2 linked regions of the Prosthecodimorpha staleyi genome follow. The protein of the gene in region 2 binds, or shares a complex with, the protein of the main gene of each other region. Links are inferred from orthologs where the notes say so. Each region holds a gene or a part of one and is shown on either strand. Other genes may lie near its edges.

Region 1 (5,170 bases), on a different replicon or contig from region 2:
CGGCCCGGCCGGCGGCTCCCAGGCGGACGGCGGCGGCGGATCGCGACCGAGCTGGGGGCCGAGGGCCTCGACGACATGCTCGGCCGAGGCGACCAGGGTTGCGCCGTTGCGGATCAGGTCGTTGGTGCCCTCCGCGCGCGGATCGAGCGGCGAGCCGGGCACGGCGAAGAGATCGCGGCCCTGCTCGCCGGCGAAGCGGGCGGTGTGCAGGGAGCCGGACCGGCGTGCGGCCTCGACCACGACCAAGCCCATGGAAATGCCGGAAATCAGCCGGTTGCGGCGCGGAAAGTCGCGCGCGCGCGGTTCCCAGCCGAACGGCAGCTCGCTGACGATGGCACCGCCGGTCGCGACGATGCGGGCGACCAGATCGGCATGTTCCGGCGGATAGATCCGATCGAGCCCGCCGGCGAAGACGCCGATCGTGCCGGTCTCCAGGCTGGCCATGTGGGCGGCGGCATCGATGCCGCGCGCCAGCCCCGAGACGATCGCAAAGCCCCGGGCGCCGAGGTCGCGCGCGAACTGCGCGGCGATCTTGCGGCCGGCCAGCGAGGCATTGCGCGAGCCGACGATGCCGACGGCCGGCTGGGCGAAGACGCCGGCGTCGCCGGCGACGGCCAGGATCGGCGGCGGTCCGTCCACGGCGCGCAGATAGGCCGGATAGTCCGCCTCGCCGAGCGCGACGAAGCGCGCGCCGGCGCGCTGCGCCGCCTCCCATTCGGCGTCGATCTCGGCATCGGTCGGGATCCGGATGCGGCTCGCGCCGCCGCGGCGCGCCAGATCCGGCAGCGCGTCGAGCGCATCGGCGGCCGAGCCGAACCGGTTGAGCAGCTGGATGAAGGTGTTCGGGCCGACATTGTCGGTGCGGATCAGCTTCAGCCAGCTGCGGCGCTGCCGCTCGGTCAGCCGGATGTGGAACTGTCCGTCGGGCGGCCGGGTCTCTTCGGCCAGCCCGCGCGGGGCCGGATCGACCAAGGGGCGCCGCTGCGGACGCTCGGACGGAAACAGGGACAACGTCACGCGGCACTCTCCTAAGCCCGCATCTTCGCCCGGCCTCGGTGAGAACACAACTCCTGGATACATATTCACATCACGGATCGCGCCCGCCGGAACCGGAGGCGGCCCGGCCGTCCTCGCGTAGATTCCGGGGGTACGGTGCGCGCGGCCCCGGGTCCGGGACACACCGGCGCGGTCTATCGTCCGCGCTTGCCCTTGCCGATCGAGCTCAGCGACGGGAACCGGCCGCGCGGGACGACCGGTGGCGGGGCCGGCGGCGGCGTCGGCTTCAGGTTGAGCCGTTTCGGGTCGGAAGGCGCGGCAGCGGCCGGGGCCGGCTTGCCCTTCTGGGCGGCCGGAACGGGCACGTCCTTGCCCTCGGCGATGCGCACGAGCTGGGTCAGCACCACGGCGGCGCCCTTCAGGCGCTGCTCGGCCTCCGGCCAGTCGCGCGACAGCACGATCTTCTGATCCGGCCGGATCTTGGCGAGCGAGCCCTGCTCGGTGATCCAGCGCACCAGGCCGGCGCCGTTGGCGAACTTGTTCTCGCGGAACGAGATCACCACGCCCTTCGGCCCGACATCGATCTTGTCGACATGGGCGCGCCGGCACAGGCCCTTGATGAAGACGATCTTCAGGAGATGCTCGACCTCCTCCGGCAGCGGGCCGAAGCGGTCGATCATCTCCGCCCCGAAGGCGTCGATCTGCTCGGTCGTCTCCAGATCGGCGAGGCGCCGGTAGAGGCCAAGGCGCAATTGCAGGTCGGCCACATAGGTCTCGGGGATCAGCACCGGCGTGCCGACCGTGATCGAGGGCGACCATTGCTCCTCGGCGACCGCATCCGGCTCGCCGGACTTCAGCGAGGCGACCGCCTCCTCGAGCATCTGCTGGTAGAGCTCGTAGCCGACCTCCTTGATGTGGCCGGACTGCTCGTCGCCGAGCAGGTTGCCGGCGCCGCGGATGTCGAGGTCGTGGCTCGCCAGCTGGAAGCCGGCGCCGAGGCTGTCGAGCGATTGCAGCACCTTCAGCCGCCGCTCGGCCTGCTGGGTCAGCGGCCGGTCGGCCGGCACGGTGAACAGCGCATAGGCGCGCAGCTTCGAGCGGCCGACGCGGCCGCGCAGCTGGTAGAGCTGGGCGAGGCCGAACATGTCGGCGCGGTGGATGATCAGCGTGTTGGCGGTGGGAATGTCGAGGCCGGATTCGACGATGGTCGTCGACAGCAGCACGTCGTACTTGCCCTCGTAGAAGGCATTCATCACGTCTTCCAGCTCGCCGGCGGCCATCTGGCCGTGGGCGGTGCAGACGCGCACCTCCGGCACGTGCTCGGCGAGGAACGTGGCGCGGGCGGCGAGGTCGGAGACGCGCGGCACGACATAGAAGCTTTGGCCGCCCCGATAATGCTCGCGCAGCAGCGCCTCGCGGATGACCAGCGGGTCGTAGGGCGACACGAAGCTGCGCACGGCGAGCCGATCGATCGGCGGCGTGGCGATGACCGAGAGTTCGCGCACGCCGGTCAGCGCCAGCTGCAGGGTGCGCGGGATCGGCGTCGCGGTCAGCGTCAGCACATGCACGTCGGCCTTGAGTTCCTTCAGCCTTTCCTTGTGCTTGACGCCGAAATGCTGCTCCTCGTCGACGATCAGCAGGCCGAGATCGCGGAACTTGACGCTTTTGGCGAGGATCGCGTGGGTGCCGACGACGATGTCGCAGTGGCCGCTTTCGAGCTCCTGGCGGGTCAGGTCGGCATCCTTGGCCGAAACCAGCCGCGAGAGCTGGCCGACGCGGAACGGCAGGCCCTTGAAGCGCTCCGAGAAGGTGCGGAAATGCTGGCGGGCGAGCAGCGTCGTCGGGACCACGACGGCGACCTGCTTGCCGGAGCCGGCAACCGTGAAGGCGGCGCGCAGCGCCACTTCGGTTTTGCCGAAGCCCACGTCGCCGCAGACCAGACGGTCCATCGGCCGGCCGGCGGCCAGATCCTCGTGCACGGCCTCGATCGAGGCCAGCTGGTCGTCGGTCTCCTCGTAGGGGAAGCGGGCGGCGAACTCGTCGGAGAGGCCTTCCACGGGGGTCAGGACCGGAGCCGGCTTCATCAGGCGCGCGGCAGCGGTCTTGATCAGGCTGTCGGCGATCTCGCGGATGCGGCTCTTCATGCGCGCCTTGCGCGCCTGCCAGGCGACGCCGCCGAGCTTGTCGAGCTGCACCTCGGTATCGTCCGAGCCGTAGCGGGTCAGGAGTTCGATATTCTCGACCGGCAGATAGAGCTTGTCGCCGCCCTGATAGACCAGTTCCAGGCAGTCATGCGGCGCGCCGACCGCCGTGATGGTCTTCAGCCCGGTGAAGCGGCCGATGCCGTGATCGACATGAACGACGATGTCGCCTTCCGAGAGCCCGGAGACCTCGGTCAGGAAGTCCGAACCCTTGGCGCGGCGCTTCTTCGGGCGGACCAGACGGTCGCCGAGAATGTCCTGCTCGCCGATCACCGCCACGTCGTCGAGTTCGACGCCGGCCTCGATGCCGAGCACGCCGACCCCGACCGCGCCCTTCGGCAGCGCGAGCAGTTCCGGGAAGGTCTTGACCGGCCGCAGGTCCTTCAGGCCGTGGTCGCCGAGCACCTGCGACAGGCGGTCGAGCGCGCCGTCGCTCCAGGCGGCGATCATCACCCGCCGGCCGGCCTTCTGCAGCTCGCCGACATGGGCGACGACCGCATCGAACACGTTCACGTCGCCGGCCTGGCGCTCGGTCAGGAAGGTCCGGCCCGGGCGGCCGCCGAGATCGACGGTGCGGGTCGGGCCGTCCGGCACCGCGAAGGGGGTCAGCGCGGCGGACCGGCGCGTCGCCAGCCGGCTGCGCCATTCCTCGGCGGTCAGATAGAGCGCGTCCGGCTCGACCGGCTTGTACGGCACGGCGCCGGCCTGCGGCGTCGCCTGCGCCTCGCGCCGGGCCTGGTAGTGGTCCTCGATCTGGCCGAGCCGCTCGGTCAGCGTCTCCTCGACGTGGGCCTCGAAGGCGATCGTCGCGTCGCCGATGTAGTCGAACAGCGTCTCCAGCCGCTCGTGGAACAGCGGCAGCCAGTGTTCCATGCCGGCATAACGGCGCCCCTCGGAGATCGCCGCATAGAGCGCGTCATCCTTGGTGGTGGCGCCGAAGCGGGCCACATAGGCGCGGCGGAAGCGGCTGATCGTCTCCGGGACGATGGTCACCTCCGACATCGGCAGCCATTCCAGCCGCTTCAGCTGGCCCGTGGTGCGCTGGCTCTCGGCGTCGAACTTGCGCACCGATTCCAGCGTATCGCCGAAGAAGTCGAGCCGCACCGGGCTGTCGGTGCCGGGGGCGAAGAGGTCGAGAATACCGCCGCGCACGGCATATTCGCCGGTCTCGCGCACCGTCGGGGTGCGGTTGAAACCGTTATTCTCCAGCCAGCGAACCAGGTCCGCCATGTCGACCCGGTTGCCGGGCGCGGCCGCGAAGGTCTCGGCGGCCACCATGCTGCGTTCCGGCACGCGCTGGACGACGGCGTTGACGGTGGTCAGCAGCACGACCGGCTTGGTCGTGGCCTGCGGGCGGACGAGGCGCGACAGCGTCGCCATCCGGCGCGCGACGATCTCCGGCGTCGGCGAAACGCGGTCATAGGGCAGACAGTCCCAGGCCGGGAAGGTCATCACCTGGATGTCGGGCGCGAAGAAGCCGAGCGCGGCCTCCAGGCTCGCCATCCTGTTGCCGTCGCGGGACACGGCGACGAGGCCGGGGCGCCCGTCCTTGGCGCCGGCGGCGCGTGCCAGATCGCCGATGGCCAGCGCTTCCAGCCCGTCCGGCAGGCTCGCCAGCGTGACGTGGTCGGTGCGGTCGAACAGACCCTTGAGCGGCTTCATCGGAGCGTCCGGACTGGAAGGGAATTGGCAGCGGTCGGTTGCGGACCTGGGGCCTCGAACCGGACCGCTCTAACGGGAGCGGCACATGGTCGGCGCGCGGCCGACGGATCAACGGACAGCAGATCAGCGGAACACGATCCCGCCGGGCGCGGTCTGGAAGGCCTTCAACTGGCGGAAGACCGGCGTGTCGTAGTTGCCGGGCGTGTCCTGGCGGTCGATGATCCAGGCGAAGAGGTCGGTGTCGGGCACCTCCATCAGCTGGACGAAATCGTCGAAATCCGCCTCCGACAGGCTGCCCAGATGCGCGTCCG
Region 2 (5,430 bases):
ATCGATCATCTCGTCCAATACTGGGAACAGCGGGCCGCGCCGCAACTCGGCGGCCCGCCCGACATCCGCGGCTCCGAGCCCGATCAGGCCAACCAGCCCGGCCAGACCGATTGCCTGGACGAGGCGACCAACTCCACCACCATCCTGATCTACGCTCAGCAGCACGGTCTTCTGCGCTACCACACGGTGGTGCGTCCGGACTCCCGTGGCGGCTTCATCTACGCCCATGCCACCGCGGTCTATCGCGAGATCGGCGGCGAGGAATGGGTGGTCGATTCCTGGATGCGCGATTCCGGCGACCCGAACGACATCATGCTGAAGTCGGAGTGGGATTCGAAGCACTGAGCGACGGTCACGGGCGGCGATCCCGCGTCCCCCGCATTGATGGCCGGGCTCTCTATTGCCGCGATCCGGCCGGGCCGGCAGGGATTGCCTGTTGGATCGGAAGGGCCAGGCGGATCGGAAGGGCCAGGGCCGCTCGCAATGCACGGCGGTGCCGCGCCAACATGCGGGCACCGGTTCATCCTGCTGTAGCGAAACGCGGAATTGGAAACGCAACCCAGTGAATCGAAACGCCCGCCGGTGGGAGGAGAACCGGCGGGCGTTCGATTGTCCGATCGGGGTGGGAGGAGAAGCCCCGTCGGTAGGACGGCCAGGGGAGGACAGGCCGTCCGAAGTGGCGACGCTCACGCAGGGGACCGGGGCGAGCGAGTCTGGGAGGAAACAGCTCGGTGCCGGTGCTGCCTGCGCGGCCGACCGGTCGTCATCTCCAAAGAACTGTCCTAAACATCAGGAAAGCTTGAAGAGCGGGTCAGGCCTCACGGCGTCGTCCATGGCCGGAAGATAGGACATGACCCCTGTCCCAAGCCAGAGGGCGGACCGCATGTCCGACATGCGTGTTGTGCAATGCAGCACGAAAGGCTGCTGCCCTGAGGCGAATTCGCCGGTCTTCCTCATCCTTGGATCGGTCGGATGTGCTGCAATGCACAATTCGCATCGCAGCATGACCCAGAGGAATGCCTGGTAGCGAGCGGCCGCGCCGATCCCCGGCGGACACAAGGGCGAAAGCGAGAGGCCGATCGGGTCTGCATTGCCCGAGCCGCCCGCTTCCGCCTGGGTGTCATTCCGCAGCCGCCGGCCGCCGGCGCGGCCGCCGTTCCAGAAGTTCGGCAAGGAATCGACCGGTATGGCTGCGCGGTTCCTTGACGACATCCTCGGGGCGGCCCACGGCGACGATCTCGCCGCCACCGTCGCCGCCCTCCGGGCCGAGGTCGAGGATCCAGTCGGCCGTCTTGATCACCTCCAGATTGTGCTCGATGACCGCCACCGTATTGCCCTGGTCGACCAGTTCGTGCAGCACTTCCAGGAGCTTGGCGACATCGTGGAAATGCAGGCCGGTGGTCGGCTCGTCGAGGATGTAGAGCGTCTTGCCGGTCGAGCGGCGCGACAGTTCCTTGGACAACTTGACGCGCTGCGCCTCGCCGCCCGACAGCGTGGTCGCCTGCTGGCCGACATGGATATAGCCGAGGCCGACGCGCGACAGCGTCTCCAATTTCTCGCGGATCGCCGGCACGGCCTGGAAGAAGCCGACGGCCTCGTCGACCGTCATGTCGAGCACGTCGGCGATCGACTTGCTCTTGAACTGCACGTCCAGCGTCTCGCGATTGTAGCGCTTGCCCTTGCAGACATCGCAGGTCACGTAGACGTCCGGCAGGAAGTGCATCTCGATCTTGATGACGCCATCGCCCTGGCAGGCCTCGCAGCGGCCGCCCTTGACATTGAAGGAGAAGCGGCCGGGCCCGTAGCCGCGCGCCTTGGCTTCCGGCAGGCCGGCAAACCACTCGCGGATTGGCGTGAAGGCGCCCGTATAGGTCGCCGGATTGGAGCGCGGCGTCCGCCCGATCGGCGACTGGTCGATGTCGATCACCTTGTCGAGGAACTCCAGCCCCTCGACACGGTCGTGCGGGGCGGGATTCTCCTTGGAGCCGTTGAGCTTGCGCGCGACGGCCCGGAACAGGGTATCGATCAGCAGGGTCGACTTGCCGCCACCGGAAACGCCGGTGACGCAGGTCAGCGTGCCGAGCGGAATGTCGGCGCTGACGGATTTCAGATTGTTCCCGCGCGCTCCGACCACGCGCAGGCGACGGACCTTGTCGATCTTGCGACGTTTGACCGGTAGCGGGATCTCGCGGGTCCCGGACAGGTATTGTCCGGTCAGCGAGGCCGGATCGGCCAGAATCTCCGCCGGCGTGCCCTCGGCGATGATCTTGCCGCCATGGATGCCGGCGCCCGGCCCGACATCGACGACATAGTCGGCGGCCAGGATCGCGTCCTCGTCATGCTCGACCACGATCACCGTGTTGCCGATGTCGCGAAGGTGCTTCAGCGTGTCGAGGAGGCGCGCATTGTCGCGCTGGTGCAGGCCGATCGAGGGTTCGTCGAGCACGTAGAGCACGCCGGTCAGGCCGGAACCGATCTGCGAGGCGAGGCGGATGCGCTGGCTCTCGCCGCCCGACAGGGTGCCGGAATTGCGTGCCAGGGTCAGGTAGTCGAGCCCGACATCGTTGAGGAACTTCAGCCGCTCGCGGATTTCCTTGAGGATGCGGCCGGCGATCTCGTTCTGCTTGTCGCTCAGGTCCGCCGGCAGGCATTCGAACCACTGGCCGGCGCCGCGGATCGACATGTCGGAGACCTCGCCGATATGCCGGCCGGCGATCTTGACCGCCAGCGCCTCCGGCTTCAGCCGATAGCCGTTGCAGGCCCGGCAGGGCGTGGCCGCGAAGAAGCGCTCGATCTCCTCGCGCGACCAGTCCGATTCGGTCTCCCGCCAGCGCCGCTCCAGGTTCGGGATCACGCCCTCGAAGGTCTTGGTGGTGTTGTAGCTGCGCAGCCCGTCGTCATAGGAGAACAGCACCTCCTCGCTGCCCGTGCCGTAGAGGATCGCGCTGCGGGCGCGCTCCGGCAGGTCTCGCCAGGCGACATCGAGCTTGAAACCGTAGTGCCGGGCGAGCGCTTCCAGCGTCTGGGTCGTGAAGGGAGAGGTCGAGCGCGCCCAGGGCGCGATGGCGCCCTTGCGCAGGGTTTCGGATTCGTCCGGCACGATCAGCGCCGGATCGATCTTCTGCTCCGACCCGAGCCCCGAACAGGTCGGGCAGGCACCGAACGGGTTGTTGAACGAGAACAGCCGCGGCTCGATCTCCGAAATGGTGAAGCCGGACACCGGGCAGGCGAACTTCTCCGAGAAGATCAGCCGGCGCGGCTCGCCGTTCGGGTCCTTCTCGTCGGCGAATTCCGCGACCGCGATGCCGTCGGCGAGCTTCAGCGCCGTCTCGAAACTGTCGGCGAGCCGCGTCGCCATGTCGGGGCGGACGACGATGCGGTCGACGACCACGTCGAGGTCGTGCTTGAGCTTCTTGTCGAGTGCCGGCGCTTCCGCAATCTCGTGGAAGGTGCCGTCGATCTTGACGCGCTGGAAGCCCTTCTTCTGCAGATCCAGCAGTTCCTTGCGGTATTCGCCCTTGCGGCCGCGGATCATCGGCGCGAGCAGGAAGAGGCGCGTTCCCTCCGGCAGGGCCAGGGTGCGGTCGACCATCTGGCTGACCGTCTGGCTTTCGATCGGCAGACCGGTCGCCGGCGAATAGGGAATGCCGACGCGCGCGAACAGAAGCCGCATGTAATCGTAGATTTCGGTGACCGTGCCAACCGTCGAGCGCGGGTTGCGCGAGGTCGTCTTCTGCTCGATCGATATGGCTGGCGACAAACCGTCGATCTGGTCGACATCCGGCTTCTGCATCATCTCCAGAAACTGGCGCGCATAGGCCGACAGGCTTTCCACATAGCGGCGCTGGCCCTCGGCATAGATGGTATCGAAGGCGAGCGACGACTTGCCCGAACCGCTGAGGCCGGTCATCACGATCAGCGAGTCGCGCGGCAGGTCCAGGTCGACATTCTTCAGATTGTGCTCGCGCGCCCCCCGGATCGAGAGCATCTTGGTCGGGTTGGCGGCGGGGCGGCGGTTCTCGGTCATCGATCGTTTCCGGTCCGGATCGGACGCACGGCGGGATGGGACGACGCCTCGCGACGCCGATCGTCTACGGTTCGCGCGCGACGGCGGATGTCCGCCATGCACGGAAGGCTATGCGCAACGGGCCGTGCACGTCAGGCGTTGCGTGACGCGCCCGCACGCCGTGCAAGACCGGGGCCGCGCGCGACAGGATCGGGCTTGCAACCGATCCGGACGCAAAAACCCGTCCGGCAGTGCCCGTCATGCCGCGCAAGCGGACACGGCGATCCATATCGCGCGGTCCATATCGGGCCGTCCGTCCGTGATCGGCCCGCCCGGTCCCGGACCGCACGCCGCGCCACCCTATCGGCGGGAACCGGCGGTCACAATCACCGATTCGAGCCGGGGGGACTTGCGAATGGCGCGGGAGACGCTTAGAACGGAACAGGAACAATTGCAAGCCTTGCCGGATCGATCGGAGCAAACGGGGGCGGTCCGCCGGGCGGGGGTAGGCGAGGCGGAGCGGCGGACAAGGCCGACAACGGTGGATAAGCTGGCGCGGCGCTCGGTCGGACGGGACCGTGCGGTCGCCCGGGCGCCGGCGGCGGCGTAAGGTGACGCGCCCACGGGGCCGGGCGGACGGGACACTGCCGAAGCTGCATATCGGGTTCCGACGAACGGGACGGTGCGGAAGCGGCGTTCGGGACGTTATGGAAGGAGCGCCGCCCCAGTGGCGTTTCGGGTCTGGTCGGATACGGCGCCGTGGATGCGGCGTGCGGGGCCGGTCTGGGCCGAGGGAGGCAGCCGGCACCGGTGGGGCCGGCGAAAGTGTTTGGAGATCGAGATGGCCGGAAGCGTCAACAAGGTGATCCTGGTCGGCAATTTGGGTGCCGATCCCGAGGTGCGGCGGACGCAGGACGGCCGGCCGATCGTGAATTTGAGCGTGGCGACCTCGGAGTCCTGGCGCGACCGGCAGTCCGGCGAGCGCCGCGACAAGACGGAATGGCACCGGGTGGTGATCTTCAGCGAGCCGCTGGCCAAGACAGCCGAGCAATATCTGCGCAAGGGCTCCAAGGTTTATCTGGAAGGCCAACTGCAGACGCGCTCCTGGGAGGACCAGCAGGGCCAGAAGCGCTATTCGACCGAGGTCGTGCTGCAGAATTTCAACTCCACCATGGTGCTGCTCGACCGGCCTGCCGGCGGGCAGGGCGGGGAGGATTTCGGCGGGGGCGGCGACGATTTCGGCGCGCCGCCGGCGCGCAGCGGCGGTGGCGGTGGCGGCGGGCGCAGCTTCGAGCGCGGCCAGGCCTCGGGCGGCTTCGGCGGCGGTTCCTCCGGGCCGCGTGGCGGCGGCGGTGGCAGCCGGCCGCAGCCCGTCGCCAACGACATGGACGACGAAATCCCGTTCTGACGGCTCTCCGCTCCGA

Evidence for each region. The genes of interacting proteins can lie anywhere in the genome.
Region 1: the proteins of uvrA (region 2) and mfd are in contact, whole or in part, in a crystal structure (PDB 4DFC), measured with the Escherichia coli proteins. The link is inferred for Prosthecodimorpha staleyi from one-to-one orthologs.

Annotation. Positions count from the first base shown.
Region 1 is NZ_JAHHZF010000001.1:117,809-122,978, forward strand. What follows is about bases 991-5,170. They hold mfd (transcription-repair coupling factor), read right to left. Parts: upstream 4,860-5,170; coding sequence 1,191-4,859; downstream 991-1,190. Other genes in these bases: KL771_RS00545 (FAD assembly factor SdhE), read right to left, coding at 4,983-5,170. Outside these bases: DNA-processing protein DprA, read right to left, coding at 1-948. UniProt on the Escherichia coli protein: Couples transcription and DNA repair by recognizing RNA polymerase (RNAP) stalled at DNA lesions. Mediates ATP-dependent release of RNAP and its truncated transcript from the DNA, and recruitment of nucleotide excision repair machinery to the damaged site.
Region 2 is NZ_JAHHZF010000014.1:62,988-68,417, forward strand. Bases 921-4,369 are described here. They hold uvrA (excinuclease ABC subunit UvrA), read right to left. Parts: upstream 4,028-4,369; coding sequence 1,121-4,027; downstream 921-1,120. In the rest of the region: KL771_RS24195 (hypothetical protein), read left to right, coding at 1-345; ssb (single-stranded DNA-binding protein), read left to right, coding at 4,848-5,414. UniProt on the Escherichia coli protein: The UvrABC repair system catalyzes the recognition and processing of DNA lesions. UvrA is an ATPase and a DNA-binding protein. A damage recognition complex composed of 2 UvrA and 2 UvrB subunits scans DNA for abnormalities.